DNA from 3 places in the Paenibacillus sp. Cedars genome. Region 3 is predicted to be linked to each of the others. Evidence: riboswitches for the same ligand, from Rfam matches in the RefSeq annotation. Region 3 holds a riboswitch; each other region holds the start of a gene.
The links. Region 3 has a riboswitch for thiamine pyrophosphate ahead of B9D94_RS25655 (ABC transporter substrate-binding protein). Riboswitches for the same ligand answer to the same signal wherever they lie in the genome.
Positions count from the first base shown of each region.

Region 1 (10,601 bases), 2.8 Mb from region 3:
CATTCGCGGTTCTGCCGGACCAATCCGAAAAAGCTGCCGCTGCAGCATCCACCGCTTGCTGGGCTTCTCTCTTGCCGCCTTTAGGCACGGTGCCTATAACCTTCCCGTTCGCCGGATTATATACGTCCATTTGCTCCTCGGTCTGAACCCATTGTCCATCTATATAGATTTGATTCCGATACATATAAAGACCTCCTCCTAATCGACTATTCCAGGTTGAGCGAGCCTGATGATCATCATCTTATTACGTCAACATCTGCCTTATCTTATTATCCGTTAACCACTTACCCTAATGCAAAAAAATAAAACACCGGAGCGCCTGGTAAAAGCTGCTCCGGTGTCTTCTATGTTCATTACCGTTCCCTTCGGAAAGGGTCTTGGATTATTTAATAGCTGCGTCAACTTCAGTAATCATTTCAGATACGGAAGTCAACCCGCCGCCGGAAAGATACCAGAAATCCGGGTTCAAGTAAACGATGTTTCCGTCTTTAGCGGCATTGGTTGTTTTTACAAGCTCATTCTCAACTACCGCTTTAGCGCCTGATTCCCCTTCGCCAGTGGCAACAGCAGCACCGCGGTCAACTACAAACAGATAGTCAGGGTTCATCTCTACAATGTACTCGTTCGAAATATCTTTACCATGTGTGCTGACTTCGATGTTAGGATCTATTGCTCCGAAACCAAACACATCATGCAGAATACCAAAACGGGAACCTGGACCGTATGCACTGATTTTGCCTTCGTTAGCAAGAATGATCAATGCCTTCTTGCCTGTTGCCGTTGCTTTTTCATTCAGCGCTTTGATGTTCTCATCGATGGCAGCCATTTCTTTCTCAACTTCTGCTTCTTTACCAAAGATTTGACCAAGCGTGTTCATGTTGGATTTGAAGGATTCCATGTATTTGCTTGTATCCACGCCCAAGAAGATCGTTGGAGCAATTTTGCTCAGTTCCTCATAGGCATCTTGCTGTCTGCCGGAAATGATGATCAGATCGGGATCAATGCTGTTGATTTTCTCAAAGTCCGGCTCTTTCAGGCTCCCTACATTCTCGTACTTCTTATCTTCAAATTTGGACAAGTAAGCAGGAATATTTGCTTGCGGAACGCCTAATACTTCAACGCCCAATTTATCTACGGAATCCAGAATACCAAAATCGAATACAACCAGACGTGAAGGGTTCTTCGGTACATCGGTTTCACCAAGCTGGTGGGTGATCTTAATTGTTTCCGCATCGGCTGGAGGCGTATCCCCTGCAGCGTCTCCGCCATCGGCACCTGTTGTTTTATCGTCTTGACCACAAGCTGCGAGTACAATCGTGAACATTACTACCATGAATAAAGTTAACCATTTTTTCATTACGTACACCCCATCTTTTATATTTGTATTTTCCTGCTTCATATTGATCTTCAACATATATTTGAATGTATGGTTGAATTAGTAATTAAATAAGGACAGATTGAATCATGCCGTCCCTTCGCAAGGCAGCCCCAGCTATTTTAGCAGAGATAAGGAACCTGCCGATGGCAGTTGAACCGTTCCTTATCCCTTACAAACGTTGTTATAGATTAGGCGTAGTACACACATACTCTATTGTCGTTAATCTCTTCAATCTCAATGTCCATGTCGTAGATTCCGCGCAGAACATTGCTCTGAATGATGCTCTCGGTCTTCCCTTCGCTCTCAATAGCGCCATCCTTCAAGGCAACGATGTAATCCGAGTAGAAGGAAGCGAAGTTGATATCGTGAATCACGATAACAATCGTTTTATTCATGTCGGCGACAAGCTTTCGAAGAATCTTCATGATCTGCACGGAGTGTTTCATATCCAGATTGTTCAGTGGCTCATCCAGCAAAATATACTCCGTATTCTGGGCGATAACCATAGCGATGTAAGCACGCTGGGTTTGACCGCCACTGAGCTGATGAAGAAATTTATGCTGCATATCTCCGAGCTCCATATACGAGATCGCTTCATCCACGAACTTCTCATCTTCCGCATTCAACCTGCCTTGAGAGTAAGGGAATCGGCCAAAAGATACGAGTTCCCGCACGGTCAAACGAAGACTGATATGGTTAGATTGCTTCAGAATCGAAACCTTCTTCGCAAGGTCGCTGCTTTTCCACTGGCTGACCTCTTTGCCATCCACCGTAATTTGACCGCTGTCCTTGCCCGTTAATCTGCTTATCATGGACAGCAAAGTACTTTTACCGGCACCGTTAGGGCCGATAAAGGAAGTGATTTGCCCCTTCGGGATCGTAACCGACACGTTATCAACGACTTTTTTGCCGCTATAGACTTTCGATACGTTCGTAACCTGGATCATGCTTTACTCTCCTTTAGAAGCAGGTATATGAAGTAGACACCGCCGATGAAGTTGATGATAACACTGAGCGTTGTGGAGAACGTAAACACCCGTTCGACAACCAGTTGACCGCCCACTAACGCGATGATGCTAATAAGTATAGAAGCTGTGATTAAGTATGAATGCCGATATGTCTTCATAACCTCATAGGCAACATTGACAACAAGAAGTCCCAGGAATGTAATCGGCCCGACCAGCGCAGTTGCTACAGAGATCAGAACAGCGACAATAATCAGGAGCCGCTTCACCACGTAATCATAATTCACACCGAGGTTGATCGCCTGCTCACGTCCAAGTGAAAGCACGTTTAGATACTTGGCGAATCGAGCAAAATAGAGAAGTGACAAAGCAACCACAATCATGGCAAGAATGAGCAGCTCCGTCTTTACGTTGTTGAAGCTGGCAAACATTTTGTCCGCCACATACTGGAACTCATTCGGATCAATCAGCACCTCCATGAAGGAGGACATGCTGGAGAACAGCGTACCGAATATCATACCGATGAGCAGCAGGAAGTAAATATTATTCCCTTCCCTTTTGAACAGTATTTTGTATAAAACTCCAGCAAACAATATCATGGCTCCGACATTAATCAGGAAGTTCACATTGCTGCCCAGTTTGTACAGCGTAAACGATCCAAAGACGAAGATTACCGTTGTCTGGATAAGAATATATAAGGAATCCAATCCCATAACACTCGGCGTTAGTATCCGGTTATTCGTGACCGTTTGAAACACCGTGGTAGACAGAGCAATGGCTCCGCCGGTCAGAATAATAGCAAGCACCTTTTTGATCCTTCTCGGAAGCGCGTAGTCCCAATTGCTGCCAAGATCAATGAACAGAAAGACTGCCACCAGGATGATTGCCGCCGCGGCCAACAGGCCGATTTTGGCTTTATAAGTCATAAGCCTTTCTCCTCATCAGTAAGAAAATGAATATACCGCTTCCAAGGACGCCCACGGTCAGGCTGATTGGAATCTCATAGGGATAAATGATGATCCTGCCAAGGATGTCACAGAACAATACGAATCCGGCCCCCAGCAGCGCGGTATGCGAAAGGCTTTTTTTCAAGTGATCTCCCAGATACAGGCTAACGATATTAGGTATGATCAGACCGAGAAAAGGAATCACGCCGACGGTTAGAACGACGGATGCGGTGACCAGCGCTACAATGACCAATCCCAGGTTCACAACTCTCCGGTACTTGAGACCAAGGTTCGTTGCAAACTCCTCTCCCATCCCGGCTACCGTAAACTTGTTAGCGAACAGGTAGGCCAGAATGACAAGCGGGATACTAATATATAGCATTTCATATTGTCCCTTGATGATCATGGAGAAATCACCCTGGAGCCATGCGGACATATTCTGAATAAGATCATATTTGTAAGCAAAGAAGGTTGCTATCGAACTAACAATATTACCGAACATCAGTCCAACGAGGGGAATAAAGATGGCGTCCTTGAACTTGATCCGGTCCAGGATCTTCATAAAGATGAAGGTTCCCGCTAGTGCGAATACAAATGCCACAAGCATCTTGATTAGTGGACCGCTTGTTGTGAAGACCAGCATGGCAACCAAAATTCCAAGTCTCGCGGAATCCATCGTACCCGCTGTTGTTGGTGACACGAATTTGTTGCGACTTAACTGCTGCATGATCAATCCGCAGATACTCATGCTGACCCCTGCCAGTATAAGACTGACAAGCCTCGGGATCCGGCTGACAAGCATAATATGTTGTTGTTGTTCTGACATGGAGAACAGTTCCAGTGGTGAAATGTCCTTAACTCCAATAAATAATGAGATTATGGAGAGTACCACAACGGCTGCAAATAAGTATCTAATCTTCATGGCTCTTCCTTCTATGCGTATGTCTCTGAATATCCGACAGTCCGCAATCTCATCAGCTTCTCACTGAGATTGATTATCAATTGCGTTCTGATATGCATTATATCACTCTCATTCTCACTCGACAACCCTAATTGAGAATCAAAATCATTTAATTTTTCTCATCTGCGTATCATTTGTTCACGATTTGTTCATGATATGAAGTTTCGACATATCGTGTAAAGCAATCAGAGGACTGACCTTAGAAAAGTGTTTTAATTCTCAGTAAGCGGGTATTAAAGATAAACTTTTAGTTCTGAGTTTCGTTCTGAATTGTTGACATTTGCAACTCATTATATTAACATGCTAACATAAATATCATTTCTAACAAATTGTTAGTTGATATGGAATAATGATTATGAGCAAAATGCTTCACTAAAATGCATATTTACCTGAATTAAAGGACATCTTCTTATCAGGCTTATGCAACACCATTACATCAGGAGGTTTTTTCTTATGTCTAAAGATTTTTCAACTGCACTCAAAAATCGTCGCTCCCACTATGCTATCAGCAAGGACCCTGTCATTTCGGACGAGCGTATCCAGGAAATTGTGAACGAAGCTGTTAAGTACACTCCGTCTTCCTTCAACTCCCAAAGCGCACGTGTCGTTGTACTGCTCGGCGAACAGCATGACAAGCTGTGGAACCTGACCGAGGGCATCTTGAAAGAAGTTGTCGGTAACGAAGAAGCATTCAAATCCACGGCTGAAAAAATGGGCGCATTCCGCGCTGGATACGGTACAGTACTGTTCTTCGAGGACAATGACGTCGTTACAGGCCTGCAGCAAAACTTTGCGCTGTATGCAGACAACTTCCCGGTATGGTCCAACCAATCCAACGGCATGCTGCAATTCGTGGTATGGACTTCCCTGGAGGCAGAGGGCCTAGGTGCATCACTGCAGCACTATAACCCATTGATCGACGAAAAGGTGAAATCCGAATGGAACATTCCAGAGAGCTGGAAACTGATCGCTCAAATGCCTTTCGGTAAACCGGTTGCTGAACCAGGCGAAAAAGAATTTGCTCCGATTGAAGATCGCGTGAAAGTATACAGCTAAGTCCTTAGCGGAAAAGGCCGTCCACCCAAGTTTTTGATAACTTGGATAGGCGGCCTTTTTTCATACCAACACTTTATCCAGCAGTGAAACTGCGACTCTACTTAATCAACATGTAATAAGGCCTGGAGGAAGGGCTTGATCTCTTGGAAGTCCTCTCCCGGCGTCCACAACTGAATGGCATCCCGCTCTCCGCTCATGCCCCATTGCAATTTCTCTTTCAGTATCTCGGTATAGCCTGAGTTTCCCTCAGATTCGATCAGCATTCGCTCCACCAGAACAGCCCAATCCGTATCGCTTGACATCATTCGCTCCGGATATTTCCGGGCCAATTGCAGCGTGCTTTCCAGCGAACCGCTGTGCAGCATATGAACGGCGAGGTAATTGCCGATAAAACGGTGGGATTTATCCTGTCGGATCACCCGCGCAAACCATCTCTCCGCCTCCTCCAGCCTGCCCTGCTTCATAAGCGCTGTTGCGTGGAGAGAATCGGTATAGGAATGATCCTCGCTTTCGCTCCGTACAGAGGAGTACCGATCGAATGCCGGATTGTAACTGTCCCAATCTTCATTATTATAGAAGTAATCCGCCAGATCCATCAGGTAGCTTGGTGCCGGATGCCGTTCGATCATCTCCTGCAGGGTGGATAAGGTTTCCTCTGAACTTCTGTTATCTACATCCTTGGACAACTGATCCTTGATCTGTTGCAATCGGAGTTTCATCCTTAAGCTGTGAATATCTTCTGGATGCGCACTCACATTATCACTATAGGCCGCGAGCGCTTCATCATATTTACGTTCGAGTACCAGCTGATCCTCCGGCGTCAATTCACGACCCTTTAACAAGAAATACGGTAAATAACCCATGGTGCTCTCATTGAGGCGGTACCCGCTGCTGCTTGTTAACTTCGTGCCGTCTTCCTTGTAAGCATCCACCGACCAGAAATAGGGAGCCTCTGGGTTCGAGTAACCAAGCACACTCTCAGGTGCAACGGTCGTCCAATCATGCGGATCCTCGTAGGAAAGTCCGCTTCTGAGATCATACAGATCCTGAACAGCAACCCGCAGCGAATTCCCTTCAATATAGTTATCCATCGCCGTCATCATCGATCCGCTGCCAAATTCGATACCAACACTCAGTTTATAGTAGGCGGCTTCGGGTGTAGCCTCCCATTCAAAATAGATCATGTCGCCGCGTATCTCATCATGGTTTACTGGAGTTGTCAATTGAATCAATGGCTGCAGCGTGACATCAATCCGTCGTGTCGATTCCGGGGCGACCTCCACCCAATCCCCCGATTCTACAGGCCACGTTCTGCCATTGATTTGTTCATAATTCAAACCAATGCCGAGTTGATACCTGCCGGGCTCTACACCCTCGAAATGATAGCGACCGTTCGCGTCTGTCAGCATTTGGTACGGTTCGCTTAACAGCAGACTGTGATTCAGATCGTTGTTTTTACGTAAAAATACACCTGCGAATGGAATCGGATCCCCCTCACGATTTCGCAAGGTTCCGCTTACCGTTGACAAGGTCTCTCCGTCTAAAATCCTCTTCAGCCGTCCTTTCAGCTGATTCGCCCGTTTTGAGATATCCGAATTTGCAAAGTTCCCGCCGGACCCTTCTGATATCCGATTCAACACGTCCATAGCGGCTTGGGGGCTCCCCCGACGCAGGAGCATTTCCGAGTGATATAAAAGGGCCTTACTATGGATGTCCCTCCAATCTCCAGAAAGGACTTTCCCTAATCGCTCATATTGCAGCGCCGCCTGATCAGGCTGGTCCAGCCTGTCATAGAGGCTCGCAAGCTCCAGCACCAATTCATGCTGATAGGAATAAAGAACAGGCTCCGGAGAATATCCGCTGCTCAGATCCCCGAACTTTTGGATAGCGGTTTCCAATATATCCGCTGCTCCCTCCACATCACCATTCATCGAATAATGCTCCGCAAGGTCTATTGCGGCATATTTCATATATTCTCCGGCTGGCGCTCCCAGCACATATTGATTCAGCAGCGGCAAACGTTCATCCTCAGTAAAACGAATCTGCTGATCGGCGCTTCCTCCTGTGCTGGTGAACCCCGGACTAATAAACACATCAAACCGATGAGCTAGCTCTGTTGCTCTAGGCACAATCACATACTTCTCGATCATCTCCCATTTCCGGTTGCTGCTGCTTTCTTCATGAATAAGGTCAATGACTTTGGCTATCCCCTCAGCTTGGCCTTGTTCTATCTGCTTCTCCGCAATCAGCAGCCCTATTCGAGGTGTGAGCATAGATACCATCATAACAAAGAGGATTAAACCCGAAACCCCCAACACCAGGTGTTTAATCTTGACCCGAATTTTCAAGCCTGGCCACCATCCTCTCGTACTGATCCTTCCAGTAATAATTCCCCCCGGCTTCAAGCAGTTCATTGCTCACCTGCAAGGGCACGGAAACAGCAGGTTTCACAATTGCTTCCCTCCATAACAAACCTCCGAGCAGCAGAACGGCCGCTGCTGCGCCAAAACAACCAATTGCGGCAGCAGAAATTTCTACTTCCTTATTCCACAAGGAAGACAAACGTTCGCGGCTGGATTTTGGAAATGTGCGAGAAATCACCTTCTCTGCGCCCAGGAATCGAATTTCCTCCAGCTCCTGCTTTAGTTGTTCGGCCATTTCCTGTTCTTCGCTACGCATCGCTCTCCCCCTTCTCGACAACAATCTGCCGGAGTTTATGCCGCCCTCTCATTAAACGTGCCTTAACCGTGTTTATATTCAGCTGCAATTGCGCTGCAATTTCTTGAACACCCAACTCATTATAATAATAGAGCGTAATCACTTCTCGGTATGTATAGGGCAGCTGCTGCACTGATTTGATCATTTCAGCCTCACGCCAATGGACGCCCAGCATTTCATCCACGGCAGGTACACTTTCGTTTACATGCTGGTCCATCCTCGGCATGGGAAAAATATGACGCCAATCCCATTTTCGCTGCCGCATCCGGCATCGATTCACTGCAATTCGGGTCAACCAGCTACGAAGTTTGTCGCCGTCACGAAGCTGAGCGATATTCTCGAACGCCTGGATAAAGGTATCTTGAACGGCCTCTTCAGCCGCTTGACGGTCACGCAGCAGCAATACCGCCGTGCGAAGCAGATAATCTCCATACTGTTCCATCAATTCCCGGAGAGCCGCCTCTTCTTTTTGTTTTAAGCGCTGTATGACATCCAGGCCATCTCCCCCTCTCTATAACTACGATGCGTCTGGTCTTTCATCGGTTGCATCAATTTGGATCAATGTCGAAAAAAAAATCGAATGATTGAAAATCTTCCGGCAAAACGATACAATAACACAAGCAAGAAACCTTTGTCTTCCTGAACTGGCAATAGTTCCGGGACCAACTGCATATCATGTTGGCTGTACTAGGGGTGCCATGTGCTGAGAGACGGCGTGCTGCCGTTAACCCTTATCACCCGATCTAGGTCATACTAGCGTGGGGAAGTGTAGCATTTATGTTTATACTTTTTCACGTAGGCATAACTGCACTTTCTTCACGGGGTGCGGTTTTTTTGCGTGGATTTATATCATAGGGGAGGATAACAACAATGAGTGAGCTAACATGTGGAACCAGTCGCATCGTCGGATGCCGATTCTCGGTGTTTCCGATGACTGACCGATTTGTGGAAGTCATTATGGACGCGCTGAAATCCGTCAACACGGGGAAAGTATGGATTCAGACGGATGATGTGAGCACCTGTATTCGTGGACGGGCGGAGCATGTATTTGATGTAACGAGGGCGATTTTTGCTTATGCGGCAGCAAGCGGTGTGCACACCATCTTTAACGGAACTTATTCTATTGGCTGCCCTGGTGATACGGAAGCCGATGTATATATGTCAGAGGATTCGGAGCGTTTGAATCGCGAGATTGGGAAGAATGCCGATATAGATACAGCCTGCCAATTTGCCCTTTATCCACTGGGTACAGACCATTACATGGATGTTATCTATAAAGAGGTGCATCGGGCTAAGGAAAAAGGAACGTTCGCCGGAAGCGTTCACTATGCCAGCCGGTTGGACGGCTCCATCTCCAAGGTGTTTGAATCCCTCGAAGATGCGTTTTTGCATGCGATCCAATCGGACAGCAGTCACCTTGTCATGACCGCAGTCGTGTCTGCACACAGTCCATCAGCCAAGCCAAGACCGTGATCACTTCTATATAACAGGCAAAAGCCCGGCGCATGCCGGGCTTTTGCGATTTGCTCCAAGAGCTTGACGAATTAAACCCAAGCACTCGAGATAATTACGAGCAGGATGAAGAGAACCAAAATAATACCTACTGAATTACCCCATCCACCACCATATACTCCGCTCATGAAGATCCCTCCTGGATTTAAAGAATGACGTGACCGAATCACATGATTATTGTATTGGTCGTGGAAGGCGAACGTCACGGCTAATGTACCTCTCTTATTGCTCACCAGTTAAAATCTATTCCTCATAACCCACAAGAAGCATGCCCCCGAACGGGTTCAGCATTTGCTCTGTGAATGCCAGAAGCAGGGAGGGATCATCCTGTCGATACATCGCTGAAAGCGAAACCTCCAATTGATCTCCCAAGGTCGTGCTGAAACGGTGGAACAGCCGAAACAGCATCTTGCCTTCCCCTGTCCATTCCCCATTCACTCTAAGTACAAATTCGCAAAGTACCGTCATGATCTTTTGCACCGTAAACCATTTCTCGCCATCCCGCTTAGGATTCTTCAAATCCTGCACATATTCCGTAATCATGTAACGGTATTCATCAATATCGGTTTGCATCCATGGCATCGGTCCGTAATTCAAATCATGCTGGGCCTCTGCGCGGACTGCTTCTCCTTCCGGCAACGAGCGCAGCACCTTACCCTCCGCTGTGATCCGCTGCAATGTCGGATTGGCTGCCATCACGCCCTCGTCGAAGTATTCACGATAGGATGACAAAGACAATATAAACAATTCCACAATCCATCCATCCGCTTCCAGGGTCTTTCTCCGCATCTCATCTCCGTCCCGCTCAAGGATGACGATGTCCAAATCAGATTGCTCGTTATGTTCTCCTCTGCTTGCGCTGCCGCCAAGTACACCTAGCAAACAGTCGGGATAATGACGGTGGATAACACGCTCTGCTGCCTCCATCGGTTCCTTCTTCATGGCTATTTCCCCCAGTTGTTCTCATAGCTCCCGAAAAAAAGGGCTCAAAATATTTAATTCAGCAAAAACCCCAAACGTACCTTAATCATATGGTAAATAAACGATTACCCTCATGATGACTA
Region 1 covers NZ_CP020866.1:1,623,364-1,633,964, reverse strand. Annotated here, with positions in the region: gene B9D94_RS09250 (NAD-dependent succinate-semialdehyde dehydrogenase) at 1-184, opposite strand, end outside; gene B9D94_RS09245 (siderophore ABC transporter substrate-binding protein) at 383-1,357, opposite strand; gene B9D94_RS09240 (iron ABC transporter ATP-binding protein) at 1,567-2,325, opposite strand; gene B9D94_RS09235 (iron chelate uptake ABC transporter family permease subunit) at 2,322-3,269, opposite strand; gene B9D94_RS09230 (ABC transporter permease) at 3,259-4,212, opposite strand; gene B9D94_RS09225 (nitroreductase family protein) at 4,705-5,307, shown strand; gene B9D94_RS09220 (carboxypeptidase-like regulatory domain-containing protein) at 5,409-7,655, opposite strand; gene B9D94_RS09215 (hypothetical protein) at 7,633-7,986, opposite strand; gene B9D94_RS09210 (sigma-70 family RNA polymerase sigma factor) at 7,979-8,467, opposite strand; TPP riboswitch at 8,705-8,807, shown strand; gene B9D94_RS09205 (YkoF family thiamine/hydroxymethylpyrimidine-binding protein) at 8,896-9,498, shown strand; gene B9D94_RS09200 (YjcZ family sporulation protein) at 9,570-9,665, opposite strand; gene B9D94_RS09195 (nucleotidyltransferase domain-containing protein) at 9,781-10,479, opposite strand.
Region 1: linked by a shared signal. The riboswitch ahead of B9D94_RS09205 (YkoF family thiamine/hydroxymethylpyrimidine-binding protein) and the one ahead of B9D94_RS25655 (ABC transporter substrate-binding protein) in region 3 are both predicted to bind thiamine pyrophosphate.

Region 2 (10,601 bases), 480 kb from region 3:
CCTTAAGTCAATGCACAGTCCCCAAAAACGAAACGAAAAACTTGCCGTTCGTTTTCTCCATTTCTCCGTTCGTTGTTGGAGATAGACCGCAAGCAAATGCCAACTCCACGTTCCGGCCAAACATCACCTTCTTGGAACTTAAAAACCCGCAGCCCGAGCAATTAAATCCACAACCGTCCGAGGTACTTTCCCATTTCTTCTCAAAGTCTGTCATGGCTCTTGTCTTTGCGAAAGACTCCGTGATCCAAGGGGAAGATGCCAATATTGCTCTATTAACAAAATAACAGATAGAGACAAAGATATTTTCTTTTTCATAATAGGTTGTTCTCCTCTTCATAAAAACACTGCTTGCAACCGCTCTATGATTTAGTGAAATTATTTGATGCTAGATGGGATGCATTGCTTTCTTCTTTCGTAATTTTACAAGTTAACTGTCAGCGAGATTATCCATAAAATTTTCCCCTCCAACATCCTCATCCCCTCTAATTTTACCGAAAAAAAATCCAACGTCCGCCATAAGCCATCGATGCCACAAAAAAACCAGCCCAACACACGAATAGGTGTTGAACTGGCTCTTAACGTACAGCATGCTACGCAGGCTCCGACCTGCTCACGCCGTCCGTGATCACGGCAATCGCTCCATCTCCTGTTACGTTACAGGCTGTGCCGAAGCTGTCTTGCGCAATATAAAGGGCAATCATGAGCGAGGTCAGCGTTGTATCGAAACCCAGCATCGACTCGAGCAAACCCAAAGCTGCCATAACAGCACCTCCAGGAACGCCGGGAGCGGCGACCATCGTAATCCCGAGCATCAGGATGAACGGGAACATCGTCCCGATGGAAGCTGGCATACCCGTGAGCAGCATAACCGCCATGGAGCAGCTTACCAGCGTAATCGTACTGCCGGAGAGGTGAATGGTTGCACACAATGGGATAACAAAATCAGCCACCTTCCCACGGACCCCGTTCAGCTTGGTTTGACGCAGTGTAACCGGAATGGCCGCAGCCGAGGATTGAGTACCTATAGCCGTAAAATAGGCCGGCACCATGTTCTTCAGCAGGGTAAACGGATTCTTGCGCGCGACTTGACCTGCAACGAAATATTGTATGACCAGGAAAAGCACGTGCAGCGCAATGATCATAATGAATACTTTTGCGAATACCGACAGGATCATAGTCACTTGCCCGCCATAGGTCAAATTGGCAAACACGCACAGAATATGATACGGCAGCAGCGGAATGATGATCGAGGCGATCAGCTTCTCAACAATCTCCCGGAAATCAACCATGACCTTCTGCAAGGCTTGCCCCTTGATTACAGCCGCTCCGAGCCCCAGCGTAAAGGCAAGCAGGAGAGCGGTCATTACCCCGAATACGGGAGGCATCTCCACCTTGAAAAAAGGTTCCAGCAGCGCCTCTTCCGGATTGGTATAGGAATTGATCAGGCCGCCAACCTCCAGCACATGCGGATACAATAATGTCGCTGCTACAAACGCTAACAGACCGGCTAGAACCGTGGAGATATACGCAAGCCCGGTAGTGACACCTAACAGACGACCTGCTCCTTTTCCGAGCTCTCCGATTCCGGGAGCAATGAATCCGATAATAATTAATGGAATAGCAAAACCAAGGAAGTTCCCGAACAACCCGCTAAACGTAGCCAGGGATGCAACCAGCCATTCCGGCGATAATGAGCCGATCACAATACCTAGGATAATGGCAATCAGGATTTTCGGCAGTAAGCCGAGTTTTTTCTTCTTCATGTCACGATCACCTACAGATGTTTTTTCGTTTATTGTCCACTCCGAACGGACGATATTCCGTCGGAGACGGAATAAACAAACTTTATCATATTTTGGATATCATTGTCATTAGTCAAAATATGACATCTGCATCTTTCGGTGGATTGTGCCGACCCACACTACGCTTTAATAATAGAATGCCTCGTCTCCGATTCAATTCTAGATAACGTCAGCCTTGGCTCTGATGCTGGCAGCTGCATCCCGAACAGACCCTGCAGCAGTCACGGCGGATATCACGGCAACACCATCGGCTCCCGCTCCAACCACTTCTTCCGCCTTCTCTGCCGTTATCCCGCCGATCCCAACGATCGGCATATCGATTCCGGCTGCGCGCATGGCCCGCAGAAGTCCTGGGCCCTGCACCGGTTTGGCATCCTCCTTCGAGACGGTCGGATAGATCGGACCGACACCGATATAATCGGCGCCGTGGAGGATCGCCCGGCGAGCTTCTTCTATTGTATGCGCGGAGACGCCAAGAATCCGCTTACCGATCCGCTCACGGACGGAAGCCGCGGATTCGTCGTCCTGGCCGATGTGCACGCCGTCGGCGTTCAGCTTGAGAGCCAGCCCCACATCGTCATTGACGATGAACGGAACACCGGCCTGGCGGCACAGATTCCGGATTCGGCGTGCCAGCTGAATCCTTGGCTCGCCGGTAAGCGCAGCTCGCCCTTTTTCCCGGAACTGGACCATGGTCGCACCGCCGACTATGGCTTCCTGCACAACCCATTCCGGTTCAGCGATGCAGTTCACACTGCCGAGTACGAGGTACATTCGCAGATGCTGTCTCATCATCTCGGGTGCGATCCTCCCCGTCATCGGAGCACCCCCAGACGACGTTGATACGCCCAATGATTTGTCGGCCCATGTCCTTGCCCCAAGTTCAAGCCGTCTTCAATGGCCGCCTGAATGAATGAGCGCCCGCTTCGAATGGCATCGAATGCGCTCATGCCCTGAGCCAAGCCTGCAGCGATTGCTGCTGAGAAGGTGCAGCCGGTCCCGTGTGTATGAACGGTATTCACCCGCTTCCCGCTGAGTTCCGTGAAGGCAGCACCATCATATATAAGATCGATGACTTGAGGATCTCTATCATTTCCTACAGCTTTGAAAATGGGGGAGTTCATGTGACCATACTTCTCCGGGTGCATGGCTGTTCTTGTTTGATCATCGGGATGATTCACAACATCCAGATGCACTTCCATGTGCTTTTCCGTGGACTCTTTCAAAATATCTTCCATGTGATCGTTTATGTGATCCTCCTGGTGTTTGTCCATGTGTTTTTCCATCTGCTCTTCTGTGTGTTCTGCCAAAATCTCTTTCATGTATTTGTCCGAATGTTCTTCCGAATGTTCTTCCAAATGTTTTTCTAAATTCTCTTCCTGATCCGCCCCTGCGCTGATGCCATATATCCGTGCTTCTTCGTGATCCCTATCTTCTCGGTCAGGTCCTCCCTCATCATGGCCGCCCTTAATAACAACGATCTTCGGACCGAGCGCATAAATACGCCTTGCAGCCTCTCGCCGGTCCTCCATCGTCCGAATGCGCATCCCTGCCAATACTTCCGCCTCCGGGATGTTAGGGGTAACCACCAACGCCAGTGGCAGGAGGTGCTCTTTCATTGCAAGCACCGCTTCGTTCTTCAGCAGCTCGGCGCCTCCCTTGGCAATCATCACCGGATCAACAACAACCTTCTCCCAGCCAAATTTATGGATCTGATCAGCAACAAGACGGATGATCTCAGCGTTAAACAGCATCCCGGTCTTCAATGCGTCTACCCCAAGGTCCGAGCCTACCGCTTCGATCTGCTCCGCCGCAGCTTCCGGGGGCAGCGGATAGACGCCGTGAACCCCCAAAGTATTCTGTACGGTAATGGCGGTTATAGCCGACATGCCGTACACGCCGAGCTCCTGGAAGGTTTTCAGGTCCGCCTGGATTCCGGCACCGCCTCCACTGTCCGATCCGGCAATGGTCAACGCCCGGGGTACGCGAACCTCTGTCATCGGGCACCACCTGCAGCAGCAGCTTCACGGATGGCCGCGTAACCCTGCAGCGAACCTGGATGAAGCTTGGACAGCTCATCCAGGAAAGCATTCTGGAAGCTCCCCGGCCCAAGATCAGCCGTACGCTCCGCTGCCCGGGAGGCGGCTGCGCCATAGAAGGCGAGGCCCGCTGTGCCTGCAAGCAGCAGGTTGGATTCAACTGCGGCAAAAGCACCCAGCACCGAGGTCAGCAGGCAACCTGCTCCGGTGACCTTTGTGAGCAGGGCATGGCCGCCGGTAATGATGCGAACATTAGTCCCGTCGGTGATCACGTCTTCTTTACCCGTGATCACCACCATGGTGTCCAGCTCCCGCGCAGCCCGAACCGCAAGCTCGGCATTGCCGAGGTCCCCGCTGCTTCCTGCGTCAACACCCTTGATCTCGCGGGCCTCTCCAACAAGGTGAGCCACTTCAGCCGCATTCCCGCGCACCAGCGAAACCTTCACTTCGCGCAGGATCCGCTGCGCCGACTCCGTCCGAAAGCGGGTCGCGCCCGCACCGACCGGGTCCAATAGAACCGGTACGCCATGGGCATTCGCCGATTGCCCGGCGGTAATCATCGCGTCTACCAGCTCGCGGTTCAGCGTGCCGATGTTTAGCACCACGGCACCCGCGATGGCAGCCATATCCGCCACTTCCTCCGGCGCATATACCATTACCGGCGACGCGCCCAGCGCGTACAAGCCGTTAGCCGTAAAATTCGTAACCACCACGTTTGTCATATTGTGAACGAGGGGGCTCGTCTGCTGTACCTTGCTCAAAAGCGCCGAAACCTCTTTTTCCCATATATTCATATGAAATCAGCCTCTCTTATCTATGCTAGATCGTTACAGACACTACTCTTTACAGCACCGCAGCCTGCATCTGCACCGGCCACTCCTCCTGCTTGTAAGCCATGTCCCAGAACATGTACTCCAACTGGCAGCTCAGCATAAAATGCTCCGTCATCCGCTCCCGCTCCGCCGCTGTGGCGCTTTCCGCCCACAGGTCGACACCGTTACAAAACTTCGCCGTCGCCTCTTCCCCGCGGTTGCCGTAAAAATAAATCCAGTCATAGAACGGGTGAGATTCATCCGGCTTCACTTCATCCAGCAGCTTGCGGCCAATCTCCAGATACGTCCAGGGACATGGCAGCAGCACTGCCATAATCTCGCCAAGACTGCCCTCATGCGCCACCGTCAACATGTGACGGATATAATGATGCGCGGATGGCGCAAGCGGATACCCCTGAAGCTCCTCGTAGGTCACCCCTGCGGCAGCGCAAAAGTTCTGATGCGGATGAATCTCGCTATTCAGAATAAAAGAAATCTGTTCATTAAAAGTCGCAATCTCATTCCTGCTGGTAGATTTGGATATGGCGATGCCATAAATCCGCATGTAGGCGTTTAAATACTCAAAATCCTGCTTCACATAGTGAATCAGTTGTTCCCTCGATAATGTTCCTGCAGCAATCCCTCTCACAAAGGGATGATCAAAAATCGCTTGAAAAATGCCATCCGACTGCCTGCGAAGCTCTTGCGTGAAACTCATACTTATCCCCACCTCTCATGAATTGAAAAGCAGGAAGTCCGGTTACGCACACAGCCTTCAAGGCAACGCTAAAAAGCCGCCCCCGAAAACTGGAGCGGCTTCGTCAACAAGCCCGGGTACGATAGAAAAACGTACCGAGGCCTTATATACGAAGGCTCCACTTTCCTACGCTAGTACGAACTAGATCAGGTTCAAAGGGTCCAAGATACACTCTTGTCTCAGCCGCCAACGGCTCCCCTAGTGGACTTCCTATTCTTTTGTCTATTACTGTACATAGGTTTTTGGATGGTGTCAAACGTTAACCGTTGGTTAACGAAATTCTTATGCACGAACCTGTGCAATATCAGGTGAGCTCGTTGTTGAGCGATTTAGCGAAGGATTTTGGATAGATAATCTGCACCAGGGCCAAGGGAAGAAACGGAGTCAATGTTAGGACACCGCATCGTACCAGAATAGCCATGTTCGCATAAAAACTGATCTCGATACACTGAAACACAGACGCTTCAAAGGCATATCCCCATAATGAGTACATCCGAGCAATTCAAATACATGATTTGAAGAGGAGCCTATTGATGACGAACCAATCGAAAGCTGTTAAACCCATTCCGGATGGCTGCACCTTCGTAACGCAGTCTCAAGAAATTCCGCTGTGCTGAAATGGTGGTAGTCGTGATGGTTATGGGTGTGGGTGTGGGTGTGGGCACAATCAACTCACTTGGGTCTACGGTAATACTCCGGGGGTTTGTGATGGTTATGGGTGTGGTTATGGGCACAATCAACTCACCTGGATCTACGATAATACCGGGGGTTTGTGATGGTTATGATGGTTATGATGGTTATGATGGTTGTGATTGTTGTGGGCATGCTGCTCTTGGGGCTAACGGACAGAGGATACGTTATTTTCCTAGAAAAGTGTTACTTTTGAGATTAACGGACATGAGATGCGTTATTTGTGATATGAGTCGGTAAATTAGCTGTTTTATGAGGAAATAAGGAATCCTGAGTCCGTTAGATTCAAAAAAGGGACTAAATGAGGCAAATAGCGGATCTGATGTCCTTTAATATGTCGAAGACATCGCCAAGAGCCAAGGTTACTGTGAAATAGTGGTATTGGCGCAGCAGAGCTCACGCCCATTCGGGATGGCTGCACCTTCGTAACGCCGTGCATCATCTGAAGAAATTCTGCTGCGCTGAAATAGTGGTAGTGTGATGGTGGTTATTCATGGTTATGGTTATGGTTATGGTGGTTGTTTGATGGTGGTTTGATGGCGGTGGTGGGCATGGGCATGCTACTCTTGCGCTAACGGACAGAGGATACGTTATTCAGCTGAAAAATCGTTATTTTTGAGACTAACGGACATGAGATACGCTATTTGTGATATGAGTCGGTAAATTAGCTGTTTTATGAGGTAATAAGGGATCCTGAGTCCGTTAGATTCAAAAAAGGGACTAAATGGGGTAAATAGCGGATCTAGAGTCCGATAATATGTCGAGGACATCGCCAAGAGCCAAGGTTACTCGCGTAATAGTGGTGTTGGCGCAGCAGAGCTCACGCCCATTCGGGATGGCTGCACCTTCGTAACGCCGTGCATCATCTGAAGAAATTCTGCTGCGCTGAAATGGTGGTAGTCGTGGTGGTGATGGTTATTCATAGTTATGGTTATGGTTATGGTTATGGTGGTTTGATGGCGGTGGTGGGCATGGGCATGCTACTCTTGCGCTAACGGATAGAGGATACGTTATTTTGCTAGAAAAATGTTACTTTTGAGACTAACGGACATGAGATACGCTATTTGTGATATGAGTCAGCAATTTGGTTGTTTTATGATGTAATAAGGGATCCTGAGTCCGCAAAATTCAAAAAACGGGCATAATTGAGGTAAATAGCGGATCTAGAGTCCGATAATATGTCGAGGACAGCGGCACGAACCAGGGTTACTCGTGAGATAGTGGTGTTGGCGACCAGGCTAGTATATTAGGTTATCTGATTATGTTCATTGCCCTTCCCCGCGTAGTCGGCTTCGCTCTTATCTACAGTGAAGATTCGTTTCACTCCAATAGACGAGTGTTATACAATGGCAACTAAAGGGGGAATGTCGCTCATGTGGCGTAAGTACAGGTTTACCCAATCGGTCTGGGCAGGCATTGCCGCCGGTATCATCCTTGGACTGATCTTGAATATGGTAGAGCATTTCACCTCATACAAAGTCTACACGCTGCTCCTGAACGTTGATTACGTGCCTGTCCTGAAGGAACTGCAGCTATCCGAACTCACCGAGTTTATGCTGCACCTTCTAATCTCCGTCCTGCTGAGCATGGCTCTAACCCTCTTCCTGCAGCAAAAAGCATGGTCTCGTAAACGCAGCATGTCTTTTGTTATCCTGGTCTGTCTTGCCGTTGGACTTCTTCTGTTCCCCACCACGGCGTTGTCCGTTCGCACACCGGCGTTGTCCGACCTCGCCGCCCTGGCGTTCTGGCTGACCGGGCATCTGGCGTATGGCCTTGCCCTGGGCTGGATGCTGACAGGGGCACGAAGGGGGTAAAGGTTGTGCTGATCACTCGAATCCACCATAGGTGATCAGATTGTAATATCCAGTGCCTTCATGTGATCAGCTTGGCTTATTCAACGCAAAGTGGCCGCTCCCATTGGAGCGACCACAGCTATATACCGGAATGCGAGGAATCCGCATTCAATTCGATTTCATTTTAAGCGAATTCTAGCGTCCCAAGGACAAGTCCTTGTCTTCCCCATCGGATTCTTCATCGTCGACGTTCGCGTCGTCACCGGATGCCGCTACTCCATCCATAAAGTCTTGAATCTGACCGCTGTTGCGCGTCAACGTGGCGACGGAAACCTCGTGCTTCTTCGCAATATCAGCCTTCGTCGTTGAAATGTTCAGCGATGAGGTTACTATATATTCTAACGCACTTGCATATCCGCCCTGTTTGCGGTACTTCGGATTGGCTTCTCTGGAGAAGCTGTTCCAGACCATCAAGAGACTGAACACTTGAAACAGCTGCTGCTCATCCTGCAATTCGTAATCCTTGCAAATCTGAGGAAACACGGACTCTGCAAGCTCGCGATGCTCATCGTCGTTCCAATCCATCCACCCCAGCTTGTCGTTAATCATCTGTTGCAATTGATCGACCTGTAGCTTAGGCTCTGCTGCTTTCGCACCAGGGAACTGGATGACTTTACCGTAAACCGTGCGTTCATCTCTTTCAAGACAACATCTTTTGTACTTTTTGCCGCTTCCGCAGTGACATAGATCGTTTCTTCCTAGCTTTTTCATTTCCTAGCTCCTATTTGAATGATTTCTTCTATTATACATGGAAAATATAAAAATGCGCATCTCAAGCCTGTCGAACTTAAGGCATGCCGGCCTTACTCGTCATCACACTCTCTTATAGGGGGGCTTCCGATAAGGAGGTACTCAGGCAAGTTAGATAGCAAAAAAAGCGCGAGTTTTCCACTATGAAAGCCGCGCTCTTTCATATTATTCTATAATATCGTCATAGCGCAAGTAGGATGTAACAAATTTGTTAGAACCTATAATAGACTTGTACCATTTTTGGTAAAGTTTCCATAGATCCGCATCATATGGCACATTTGGCCCGGCCCAATGGTCACAGACAGCGATCCCAATATCCCCTGACGCCGAGTCGTCACTTGCGCAGCCTAGCTCGATTCCTTTCTCTATGAAGTTGTCCCCAAGCGATAAACAGCTCCTTGACTCTTGTTGTTTTTGCCGGCTCGAGCGCCTCTTTTCGGAGCTGCAAGTCCCTTTATGGGACTTGCGCGAGCCGCGAGCGCGCCTTTGGAGCCTGCAAGACCCCCTAAGGGACTTGCACTGGCCGCGCCTTACCTCAGCGGATATACCAGCTGGATATCCTTTACCGGGGCCAGCCCTTCATACAGCGCATGATTATGGTCTGCGCCTACAATACATAATAGCCGTTTTCCCGCATGCTGCCCAATAGCATTCTTGATTCGCTGATTCATGATCAGATGCCGGCATACCCACCTGAGTAGATGGGCCTGCGGATTGATTCGCTCCAGCCATTCATACTTCTCCTTCGTAACCCGATCGTACGCTGCTGAATTTAGAGGAATCGGACCCGATGCCCAAGTCGACAGCTGCCGCTCAAACCACTCATCCAGCTCGGCATTTAACTGCTGCTTTTGCAGCTCGCCGTAACTGTGAAAAGGGTCAAAATCGTTCCACACATCAAGCAAGCTCTACCCAATCCATCGGCACGAACTCATATTTCTTCTCTTCGCATAACGGAAAGATCAAATCCCAATACTCGCTGGCTGGCTCACCCCAGTATCCACGATGGGATCTGTCCTGCTGGTACTGCTTCCAACTGCTCGGAAGGACCTCTCCACAAATAACATCCGGTTCGAACTCAAGAATGAGCTCCTTAATGACATCCAGGGTCAAGTTGTACTTCTGCCTCAGCCCCTCGTCATGGGTCACTCCCAATATGCCAACCGTGGTCACGATAAATCCTTCCACCTTGCCCACATTTCTTGCGGATTCAGCACATACACCCCGTCATTCCTGAACATGAAATGGTGCATGATGAACTCTCGGCGAAGGGTCGCAAAATCCTCATGATAGCCCTTAATGAACTCATTGATCTCCTTCTCGCTGTACTTTCGTTCCTTTTCAAGCTGAGATACCATATGCGTGAGCACGATGAGTTTCTTCTTCAGCTGGGCAGGAATACTCTTCAATTTCCCATCGGAAGTGAAAAAGCTCTTCATAACGGAATCCTTCATCCGTTGATCCTCATCCAACACGCGCTCCGAGCCGCCAGTTGAACGTACTCTTTGATAGATCAGGTTTTCCGTCGCCGTCGCGGTATTTCTAATAAAATAATCATTCAGCGAAAAAAAGATCGTGTTCTTGTCCCTGCGCTCATTAATGAGACTCGCTTCCCGCAGCTTGGCAGCATGATGGGTGATCGTCGCCGGTGTGACGCCAATCTTCTCAGCCAGAAGCTGTCCGTTCAACTCCCCTTCGGCAAGCAGGATGAGCATCTTGATTCGGGTCGGGTCCGCCAGCGCTTTATGATAACTGACCACTTTGTCCAATTGCATAGCCAATCCTCAGCTCCCTAAATAATTTAACAACCATCTAATTTATCAATCGTTAAATTAGATGTTAAACCATGAGGAATAAAATGTAAACCTATCCATGATAAATAGGCTTCAATAGCAAAA
Region 2 covers NZ_CP020866.1:4,757,151-4,767,751, forward strand. Annotated here, with positions in the region: gene B9D94_RS23555 (hypothetical protein) at 8-337, opposite strand; gene B9D94_RS23560 (dicarboxylate/amino acid:cation symporter) at 591-1,763, opposite strand; gene thiE (thiamine phosphate synthase) at 1,962-2,621, opposite strand; partial or broken gene B9D94_RS31605 (bifunctional hydroxymethylpyrimidine kinase/phosphomethylpyrimidine kinase) at 2,618-2,881, opposite strand; partial or broken gene thiD (bifunctional hydroxymethylpyrimidine kinase/phosphomethylpyrimidine kinase) at 3,254-3,802, opposite strand; gene thiM (hydroxyethylthiazole kinase) at 3,799-4,635, opposite strand; gene tenA (thiaminase II) at 4,685-5,371, opposite strand; TPP riboswitch at 5,517-5,620, opposite strand; gene B9D94_RS23585 (hypothetical protein) at 7,474-7,914, shown strand; gene B9D94_RS23590 (YecA family protein) at 8,089-8,664, opposite strand; gene B9D94_RS31615 (hypothetical protein) at 9,234-9,608, opposite strand; gene B9D94_RS31620 (hypothetical protein) at 9,601-9,876, opposite strand; gene B9D94_RS23600 (DUF2087 domain-containing protein) at 9,873-10,478, opposite strand.
Region 2: linked by a shared signal. The riboswitch ahead of tenA (thiaminase II) and the one ahead of B9D94_RS25655 (ABC transporter substrate-binding protein) in region 3 are both predicted to bind thiamine pyrophosphate.

Region 3 (10,601 bases):
GCGCCTTCGTTTCAGCAGAGGAGGGGACAGGCTGCTCCGGATGATAACCGAATGCAGCCCGTACCATTGTTCCGTACAGCCGGGACAGCTCCAGATTCCGTTTGCAGGAAGCCAGATCCATAGAGACAGAGATGATGCTCTGAACCTCGCTATGCCGGATATCCGCCACAATCGCTTCCTGATCGGATAACGAATAACGGTCCAGATGAATGTGGGTGTCTAACAGTGGAGCTCCGGCCCCTGTTTGCGTTAGTGATTTCATCGTTACATACCCTTTCTACCAAGCTTTCTCGAAGCTCTGTGGCATTGATGTGATGGAAGCTGGATGATGAATGATTATTCTGTTTACGGTTCACGTTGTTACTGTCCGCGTTCTTGCTGCTCCTCCCGCATCATGGCGGATATTTCGGTTTTCAGCGTGATGAAGGATGGATCCAGCAGAATTTCCTCACGGCGTGGACGGGGGAACGGGACCTCGATTCGTTTTAAAATGGCCCCAGGCCGCGCCGACAGAATATAGATGCTGTCGGAGAGCAGAAGTGCTTCCTCAATATGATGGGTAATCATCAGCACCGAACGGCGCGTCTCCTCCCATATATCGAGCAGCCAGCGCTGCATATCACTGCGTGTCAGTGCATCGAGTGCGCTGAAGGGCTCATCCAGGCACATCACTTCCTGCGGGCTCATCAATGCGCGCAGGAAGGCGGCCCGCTGCTGCATCCCTCCTGAGAGGGTATGCGGATACGCCTTCTCGAAGCCGGCAAGTCCGGCCCGTTCCATCCAGCGCCGGGCATTTGCCCTGGCGACGGCCTTCTGGGTTCCTCTGAGCTCCTCGGGAAGCAGCACGTTGTCCTCCACCGTTCGCCAAGGGAACAGGGCAGGCTGCTGAGGCATGTAGGCAATGAGCCCTTTTTTTCCCGTTACGTCACGACCATCCATGAAGACTGAGCCGGAATCAGGAGCCGTTAAGCCACCGATGATGTGGAAAAGTGTGCTTTTTCCGCTGCCTGACGGCCCGATAATCGAGACGAATTCACCGGGCTGTACCTGAAGCGCAAGGTCATCCAGCACATGAACCTCGCTGCGTCGGTCGCGGAAGGTTTTCCGAAGGTTTCGTACCTCCAGCGCAGGCGTTCGAGAGGCTTCCACGGAGGGGGGATTAAGCCCACCCTGGACCGGCGGAGCAACTTGTTGTGTCATATCGCGAAATACCTCCTTCATTAAGGATGATCGTGTATTGGCCCATGACTGCTGGGCATTAGCTTTTTCGGTTCCAACGGATCAGCCGTTTCTCCAGCAGGGTGATAAGCAGAACCATCAGCAGGCTGAGCAGGACGATGACCAGAATCGCAACGAATACCCGATCCGTGCGGTAGCCGGATTTTTGCAGCATCATGTAGTAACCGATTCCCCGGTCGGAGCCGATCCATTCTCCGATGACCGCACCCATGACGGAATAGGTGGCCGCGATCCGAATCCCGGAGAAGATGGAGGGAAGGGCATGAGGCAGCTCCAGCTTGGTAAAGATTTGCCATGATGTAGCCCCCGCCATCTGCATGTAATTCATCATGGTGCGATCGGTTCGGGCGAGCCCGTCCAGAGCCGCAACGGCCACCGGGAAGAAGCAGACCAGGGTAATCACAATAACCTTGGGCAGCATGCCGAAGCCGAACCAGATCATGAGGAGCGGCGCAAGGGCGATAGTCGGTACATTCTGGCTAAGAATCAGAAGCGGATAAAGAGCTGTTTTGAGAAAAGGCACCATATGCAGAGCCAGTGAAATCACAAGTCCGATTGTTGTTCCGATGATAAACCCGATCAAGGTTAGCTGCAGGGTGGCTAATGTATGCTGGAAAAGACCGGCAGCACCGGTAACTGCCTCGGATCCGATCGCCGTTGGCGCAGGCAGAATAAATTTTTCGATATCGAAGATCGATACCGCCGCCTGCCATACCAGCAAAAAGAAGAGGACCGCCACAACAGGCGGCCAGACGGAGCTCCACCAGCTTCTCATGGACGATATTTCTCAGTCAGCTTATCCATGCTGATGCCGCTCGGATGATGTGCGATTTTGACCTGGGATATGATGCTGGGACTTCCCGCATTCACCAGCGCCTCATGCATGCGCTCGACGATCTTTAGCAGCTCGGAGAGTTCTCCTTCCATGGTTGTCTCCAGTGCATGGACCTCGTACTTCACACCCGAATCCTCAATAACCTTGATCGCTTCATCCACATAAGGGATGCTGTCCCGTCCACCCGGCGTCCGGGGTATCACTTGAATGCTCAAGAGGGTGTTCGCCATATATAATCCATCCTTTCGTGCAGCGATATGATTATGAAAGAGAGACAGCCTGCTGTCAGGCCGACTCTCTTCTTGATAGAAAAAGACCTTATGGTTGTTCCGGTAAAAAATCATTGGTGAACGCGCGGTCTGCATCAAGCTCTTTCTCCAGCAGTTTGCGCTCAAACATCCAGTCGGCATACCCCGACCATACTTCGGCTTTCTGTTCACCCCAACGAGGCGCATCATCCTGATAGCGGGGACTCAGCCATTTCTGGCTGGCCAGAACCAGCTCGGCATCCAGATCAGGCACGGCCTTCGAGAGCAGCGCTGCTGCATCCTCAGGATGCTCAATAGCATGGTTGTATCCTTTGGAAGTAGCCCGCATGAAGGCTTTGACAAGCTCAGGGTCCTCTTGGATCAGCTTCTCGTTGGTCACGATGACCGGCGTGTAATAATCGAGCTGGTCAGAGTAGTCCTTCACATAGATCATATCAAGCGGCTCATTGCGGAGCTCGGCTTCGATGCCCGTCCAGGCGTAGAATATCCAGGCGAAATCAATGTCGCGTTTGACGGCAGTAAAATAATCGGCATCGCCCATGTTGACCATATTAACTTTGCTGACATCGGCACCGTCGATCTCCATGATGGATTTCATGACAGCTTCCTCAACGGGGGAGCCCCAGCCGCCATAGGATTTACCTTCGAAATCTCCAGCCTTCACGATCCCTTTGTCCTTGGGAGCGGCAAAGCCGGATGTATTATGCTGAATGATCGCCGCAATGGAGACGAGCGGCAAGCCTTGCGTTCTGGCGAGGGTTACCCCTTCCTGATAGCTGATGCCGAACGGCACGTTACCGGATGCGACCAGCGTATCCGTTCCACCGGCTCCCGGCTGGACGATCTGGACGTTGAGCCCTTCCTCCTCATAATATCCGAGCTCCTTCGCTGCATACAGACCCGTGTGATTGGTATTGGCGGACCAATCGAGCATCAGCTGCACGTCACGGAGTTTCCCAGGACTCTTGGCGTCTTCTCCTTCAGCGCCTGTGTTCTTGTTCTGTCCGCCTGTACCGCATCCGGCCGCAACCATCAGCAGGACACAAGCGAGAAGCAGGGGGACCCATCTTCCCTTCTTCATCGTGTCTTCTCTCCTTATGAGTTCTATTTCTATTACCTCGTAACTCCACAAAAAAAACGCCCCGATAATCTCAGGACGCATGACGGCGTAAGTGTATAGTACGGCAAATATGGCTGCCGCAAACATTGGCTTCCTACGCTGGCATTACCCAGATCAGGTGTAAGGGTCAGTATCAAAGCGGATACACTCTCAGCCGGCTAAATTCCAGCTCCCCCGATATTTATGAAGTTTCGATCAGTACATCCGTTATTATAGTCCTAACACCAAGACCTGTCTAGTTTTCGAAAAAGGTCATGAACAGGACAGGCCTTATGTAGGGAACCGCGTTTAGGCAGCCCAAGAGTTCAGCATATGAACATTTTAAGAGATGAAATGTTGGATACCGTGCTGCGTGCGGGTTAACGCTGGAAGAACTCGATCCATTCCCCTTCGGGACCATGCACGAAGAAATAACGGTAGCCGTTCGGGAGAGTGACGATTTCCTCGTCCAGATGAGGAACTTCAAGTCCTTGGACGCGTGCATACTCTTCTTCAATATCATCCGTACTGACTGCAAAATGGTGCACCGTTCCTTCCGAAGGCAGCGAGTCGCTGTAACCCTGGATAAGTTCGACTTCCGTTTCGTCACTTCCATTAAATCCGAGGAACGCGAGTTGAATGACCCCATTGGTATGAGTCAGGCGATTCTTTAGTTCAAGGCCGACTACCGACGTGTAAAACGCTATCGTGGCTTCCAGGTTTCGGACTACAATACCAACATGATCCAATCGTTTCTGTGACACTGCCATACACCCTTTCCGGTTCGTATAAGATATGAAGAATAATATCATATGATTCCTATACGTCAAGTAGGTGATTGATATAGTAACTTTTCAGGTTTTCACGTGTTTAATTGAGTGTAGTCCTTGCATTTGAAGTACACCCGTCCAGTAGAAAAACTTCATTATATAGATCTTCTAGCGATGTGCCGGATAGATGATTTTTCTTTGATTTCCTCGTCTTTACTTTTGGATGGGTAAAAAGTATCATGAGGAATAGAGAGCTTAATTCAAAAGACCTAAATCATCCATCGTGTACAAGCTTACCTTTTTGCCAAGGGGGAGTGCTTATGAGTCCAACTCCAGCAGATCATCTGTGGATTCGACTCGCCATTATATATGCATTTATTCAGATAATGACTGTTCTGTGGATGCCTGATGCTTTATCGCTTCAGCGTGTGCTAGTCATTATTGCTCCTATGGCCGCCTCCGTGTATTTAATCCGGGTCAGCCGGCGTTATAAGGCACATCTTCGCAGGTTTTGGTTTATGGTAAGTATCGGACTGATGGCCGATGCAGCGGCCCGGATCGTCTCCTCCTTTTTTTTCGGGTTCGGGAAAGAGAGCGCTTTCCAGATATCCAGCTATTTCTGGGGACTGGAAGTGATCCTGTTCGCCAGCTGCCTCATCTATTTGTTCCGGCATGTTCAAGGCCCGCTAAGGGGGCTGCGGTTTATGCTGGATATCGTCATCGTTGGCGTAACGTTCATGACGGTGGGCTGGGAGTATTTAATCAAGCCCGAACTTCAGGACAGTACGTATTCGGGGGGGACTGGAAGCGTATGGGTGGATATGCTGTTTCCGCTGTGCGGAATGGTACTTATTTTCTTTACCGTGGTGTTGTATTTTAATACCAGGCAATTAGGGAAATGGGCGGTCATTTCATTAAGTCTTGGCGGAAGCGCTTATATTATGGGTGATGCTCTGCACTTTTATCTCGTCCATTTCGTGAATCTCGAAGTTCGTGCATATCTTGATCCTTTACATACGTTATCTGTGTTTTTCATTGCTTCTGCAGGTGCACAGCCCGCTCCCGATACCGGAAATCAAACGGTGAAAGAGAGGGAACCGCGTCCTGTAGGAACCTTGATTGTCAGATATTTGCTTCCATATGGCGTGCTGGGCGGAATGTTTGCCCTCATGGCGCAGCGGTTCGGTGGCTGGAACGGTCTGTTTACCGGTCTATCCCTGTGCGTCATTCTGATTCTGTTCCGCCAGATCCTGATCCAGTATGAGAATGACCGCTTGTTACATCGACTGCATGAAAGTCTGAGGCAGAGCGAATCGCTTGCTCACCGGGATGATCTGACGGGATTGTATAATCGTCGTTACTTCAACGCAAGACTGTCCAGCTCCTTGTTAGAGGCCGATCGGACAGGATCGCGGGTAGGGCTTCTCTACATGGACATGAATCGTTTCAAAAAGGTGAATGATCGTTATGGCCACCGTGCCGGAGATCTGTTGATCCGCAAGGTTGCATGCCGCCTTCAGTCGCTGGAATCCAAAGGGATTCTGGTGTCCCGTCTAGGGGGAGATGAATTCACCGTGATGATCCAGTCGGCCGGGGAGGATCAGGAGCTGATCTGGATGGCGGAGGAGATTTGGATGCTGCTCAGCGAGCCTTATGAACTGGAGGGATATGAAGTTAGAACGTCGCCGAGTATCGGCATTGCCGTGTATCCCGATCATGCCCGGAACGATCAGGAGCTCATTGGCCGTGCGGATGCAGCGATGTATGCCGCGAAGGAGCGGAATGCCCGCTGGCACTTCGATGTGGACCGGACGATGCAGCTGCAGCTTTTGGATCAGAAGATTGAATAAGGGATGGATAACCAGAAATATCGACAATGCGTTGTTAAAAGCAATATAAGTCGATTTTTGTAGATTAAAACCCTATCATTGCACGAATCTTGCGCATTTCTCATAAAACAGGTCATAACTTCGATATAAAATCCATAAAATGCAAAGAAATCATATTCAAAATGCCGATAAGAAGCATAGTGAGAGCTAGCTTGCCAAGGAGGACGAACATGATTTGCGACAATTGCAGCACCTTTGAACCGATTGAGGACCAGGGGACCGTTCATATGAAGCCTGCAAGCGGTGAGCTTATTGGCTTGCTTGCACTGAACGGCTACACGGTACAAGAGAACAATGAGGGTTGTGCTGTGAACTATAAGGAACTTGCGGAACTAATCTCCATGATAAAGTGTCTGCAACCCCTTCCGCTGAAGATTCGTCAAGAGCTGTCCTTCTGTGTTACCGGTGGAGAAGCTCCACAGATCCGGCATACGTGGACCCCTATGCAGAAGTTCGAGCTGCAGATGGAGCATTACGATATGGTCAATGTCATTTTACATAAGCAGTTTACGAGCTATATGCAGCCCATTGTAGATCACTTTGAGCAGATCGTTGCATATGAGTTTTTGCTTCGTCCGATAGAGGGGGGAGTCGCGTTCCAACCGTATGAGCTGTTTGAGACCGCCCGAAAAACCGGACTGCATTCTTTTCTGGACCGAGCGGCACGAACCTGTGCAATTGAAACCAGCGCAGAGTGGCTTCCTTTAGGTGTGAAACGTTTCGTAAACTTCCTGCCATCGTCGATATATGATCCTCAGATGTGTCTCAGTCATACTTTTAATACCATCGACAGGCTCCATTTGGATCCGAGGGATTTCGTGTTTGAGGTTGTGGAGACCGAGAAGATCGATGATGTGAAGCACCTCCAATCGATATTCGAGGTTTATCGCAGTCACGGGATCTCGGTAGCCATGGACGACGTAGGGGCGGGCTATTCCACGTTGGAGCAGATGATCAGGCTTAAGCCGGATTATGTGAAGATCGACCGGAGTCTTATCGACCATTGCGATCGAAATGCCGCCCAGTAGAAGCAGCTTGAAATGATCACGAACATGGCTCATGATTTCGGGGCTATGGTGCTGGCTGAAGGCATTGAGAGACGGGAGGAGTTTCATTTTTGCCGAGATATCGGGATCGAGCTCTCGCAGGGGTATCTGTTCGGTAAACCATCCGAGCGCCCTCCGCGTGATCCGCATTCTCAACTGATCTATTCATAGCCTACATAATCGGTAAATACCTGCCAAAGTGAGAATGAAGCTCGCAGCTGATTGGTGAAGCCTTGGCTTGGACCCTGCAAATACAGATACCTGCCAAGGATGAGAATGGGCCCCTTCATAATGAGAAGGGATGCTTGAGGGGCCCATTCTCTATATACAAACAAGAGCCCTGGAATAATATCCAGGGCTCTTGTTTATGGGAGGGGAAGGGACATGATGTCCCCGTTGTCCCCGTACCGCTTATCTTGCAGCTTTTACCTCTCCAAGTCCGCTAATGCTGTATTCTTTGCCGTTCACGTTCAGGACAGCAGGTGTATCCGTCTCGTTCACGATGATGGTCTCGCTGCCTTTCACGTTGACCTTCAGTCGGGATCCACGGAACATGACCTTGAAGGAGAAGGAAGACCAGTGACCCGGAATGAACGGATTCAGGTGCAATACGCCGTCTTTTACACGAAGGCCGCCGAAGCCGTGCACAACGGACATCCAGGTTCCTGCCATGCTGGTTGTATGACAGCCGTCCTCGGTATCGTTGTTATAGTTGTCGAGGTCCAGGCGAGCTGTACGAAGGTACATCTCGTACGCTTTCTCCTGATATCCAAGCTCGCATGCGAGAATGGAGTGTACGCAAGGAGAGAGGGAGGACTCATGTACCGTGAACGGTTCATAGAAGTCGAAGTTGCGTTTTTTCGTTGCCAGATCGTACTGGTCGCCCAGGAAGAACAATCCTTGCAATACGTCAGCCTGTTTGATATATACCGAACGCAGAATGCGGTCCCAGGACCAGTTCTGATTCAGCGGCAGATGTACAGGGTCCAATTCCTTAACGGGAACAAGTTCCTTGTTGAGGAAACCATCCTGCTGCAGGAATACGCCGAGCTCCGCATCTTCCGGATAGTACATTTTGCTGATGATATCCTGCCACTTGTCCGTTTCTACCTCTTGCAGCTCGAGCTTCGCCGTAAGCTCTGCATAGCGGGAATCCTCGTTCTCTTTCAAATATTCCAGCACATCAAGGGTGTATTCCATCGTCCAGCTGGCAATCCGGTTGGTATACCAGTTATTGTTCACATTGTTCTCGTACTCGTTCGGTCCGGTTACACCCAGCATCATATACTGATCCTTCGCGGGGACATAATTCACGCGCTCTTCCCAGAAACGGGAAATTTCCACGAGCACTTCCAGTCCGTATTGACCAAGATAAGAGAAATCGCCGGTATAGTTAACATAGTTATAGATGGCGTACGCAATGGCGCCGTTACGGTGAATTTCTTCGAACGTAATTTCCCATTCGTTATGGCATTCCTCACCGTTCATCGTCACCATAGGGTAGAGAGCACCTTTGGTGAAACCAAGCTTCCTGGCATTTTCCTTCGCTTTTTCCAGGTGTTTATAGCGGTAGATGAGCAGGTTGCGGGAGATGCTGGCATCCGCGGTGCTCAGGTAGAATGGCAAGCAGTAAGCCTCGGTGTCCCAATAGGTGCTGCCGCCGTATTTCTCCCCGGTAAAGCCCTTCGGTCCGATGTTCAAGCGGTCGTCCTCGCCGCTGTAAGTCTGGTTGAGCTGGAAAATGTTGAAGCGGATCGCCTGCTGGGCTGCCACATCGCCTTCGATAACGATATCGCTTTCCTTCCATTTGTCGCCCCAAGCTGCAGCTTGCTCCTTCAAGAGCAGCTCAAATCCGGTTTCGACGGCCGGCTCCAGCACCGCACGCGCTGCGTTCACCAGTTCGCCCAAGCCATGATTGCGGGAAGTGACGTTGGCGACATATTTATAGACGGTGATGACCTCACCTTCTGATACGGATACACTTGCACGGTTGGCGGCATATTTCTCTTGTTCTATCAGCTCTGCTTGCACATCAAGCTTTTCGCCGTTCTTCACGATGTTGTAGGACATCACGGACGTCACATGAAAATCGAGTTTCTTGGTTTTTACAGTTAAGGAAGCTGATCCTTGAGCCGCTTCCTTGAACACTTCCAGCCAGAACTTCTCGTCATAGTTGGAGTCTTTGTTCTTCACATCGCCATCAAGATAAGGCGTGATGGTCAGCTCACCAGCAAAATTAAGCGGGGTCACAGCATAACGGATGGCTCCGATCTCATGGCGCACAATGCTCACAAAGCGGATGGCTTCGACTTTAAGCTCCTTGCCGTCTTCCATGACAGCGGTAAAGCTGCGAGAGAGATAACCTTCCTTCATATTCAGCTCACGGACAAAGTTCTTCACTGTGCATTTCGCCAAATCAAGCGGCGCACCGTTGATTTCGATGCCAATGCCAATCCAGTTGGTGCTGTTCAGCACTTTGGCAAAATATTCAGGGTAACCGTTCTTCCACCAGCCTACACGGGTTTTGTCCGGATAGTAGACACCGGCCATGTAGCTGCCTTGCAGCGATGAACCGCTGTAGGCTTCCTCAAAGTTGGCACGCTGGCCCATAAATCCGTTACCGATACTGAATACACTTTCCGAGATTTCATGCGTATGAGGATCAAAGCCCTCTTCAATAATTGACCATTCATCTAGCTTTAAATATTGTTTCACAATCATCGGCTCCTTTATAAGTAGGGAAAATGGTTGCATATCTATATGGGATGATGCTGCTAGAGTTGCCCAAAGCGTATGAGCTCATGCTTCTACAATTCCAGCAGACGGTCCACCGTGAACTCTTCCAGGGAGGATAGAACGATGCTGGCGCGTCCCAAGGTTTCAGGGGATCCAATGCCGACACTGCGCATACCGGCGCGAGTGGCAGCTTCGATTCCGGCTTCTGCATCCTCGAATACGACACAGGTATCAGGCTGAACGCCAAGTTCATGGGCCCCCATGGTGAAAACCTCCGGATCCGGCTTCGCTTGGCTGGTCTTCGTTCCGTCGATAATGGCATCGAAATAAGGGGTGAGGCCGGTATTGTTCAAGATCAGCATGGCGTTCTTGCTGGCCGAGCCCAGAGCAACCTTAATACCGCGGGCTTTGAGAGCCTGGATAAAGTCGAGGGCTCCGGGCAAAATCTCGGATTCATCCATTTTGGAAATATACTCGACGTACCAGGCGTTTTTCTTCTCCGCAAGTGCCAGCTTCGCGTCTTCATCAAGCGTCATTCCGCCGATTTCAAGCAGAATATCGAGGGAAGCCATCCGGCTGACTCCCTTCAAGCGTTCATTATCCTGCTCGGTGAAATCAAAACCAAGCTCCCCGGCAAGACGCTTCCATGCAATGTAGTGATACTTGGCGGTATCCACCAGAACGCCGTCAAGATCGAATAAACAAGCAGTTATGGATG
Region 3 covers NZ_CP020866.1:5,236,505-5,247,105, reverse strand. Annotated here, with positions in the region: gene B9D94_RS25675 (TatD family hydrolase) at 1-262, opposite strand, end outside; gene B9D94_RS25670 (ABC transporter ATP-binding protein) at 361-1,200, opposite strand; gene B9D94_RS25665 (ABC transporter permease) at 1,259-2,014, opposite strand; gene B9D94_RS25660 (thiamine-binding protein) at 2,011-2,304, opposite strand; gene B9D94_RS25655 (ABC transporter substrate-binding protein) at 2,393-3,424, opposite strand; TPP riboswitch at 3,538-3,649, opposite strand; gene B9D94_RS25650 (VOC family protein) at 3,823-4,212, opposite strand; gene B9D94_RS25645 (GGDEF domain-containing protein) at 4,533-6,062, shown strand; partial or broken gene B9D94_RS31980 (EAL domain-containing protein) at 6,224-7,318, shown strand; gene B9D94_RS25635 (glycoside hydrolase family 65 protein) at 7,559-9,862, opposite strand; gene pgmB (beta-phosphoglucomutase) at 9,955-10,601, opposite strand, start outside.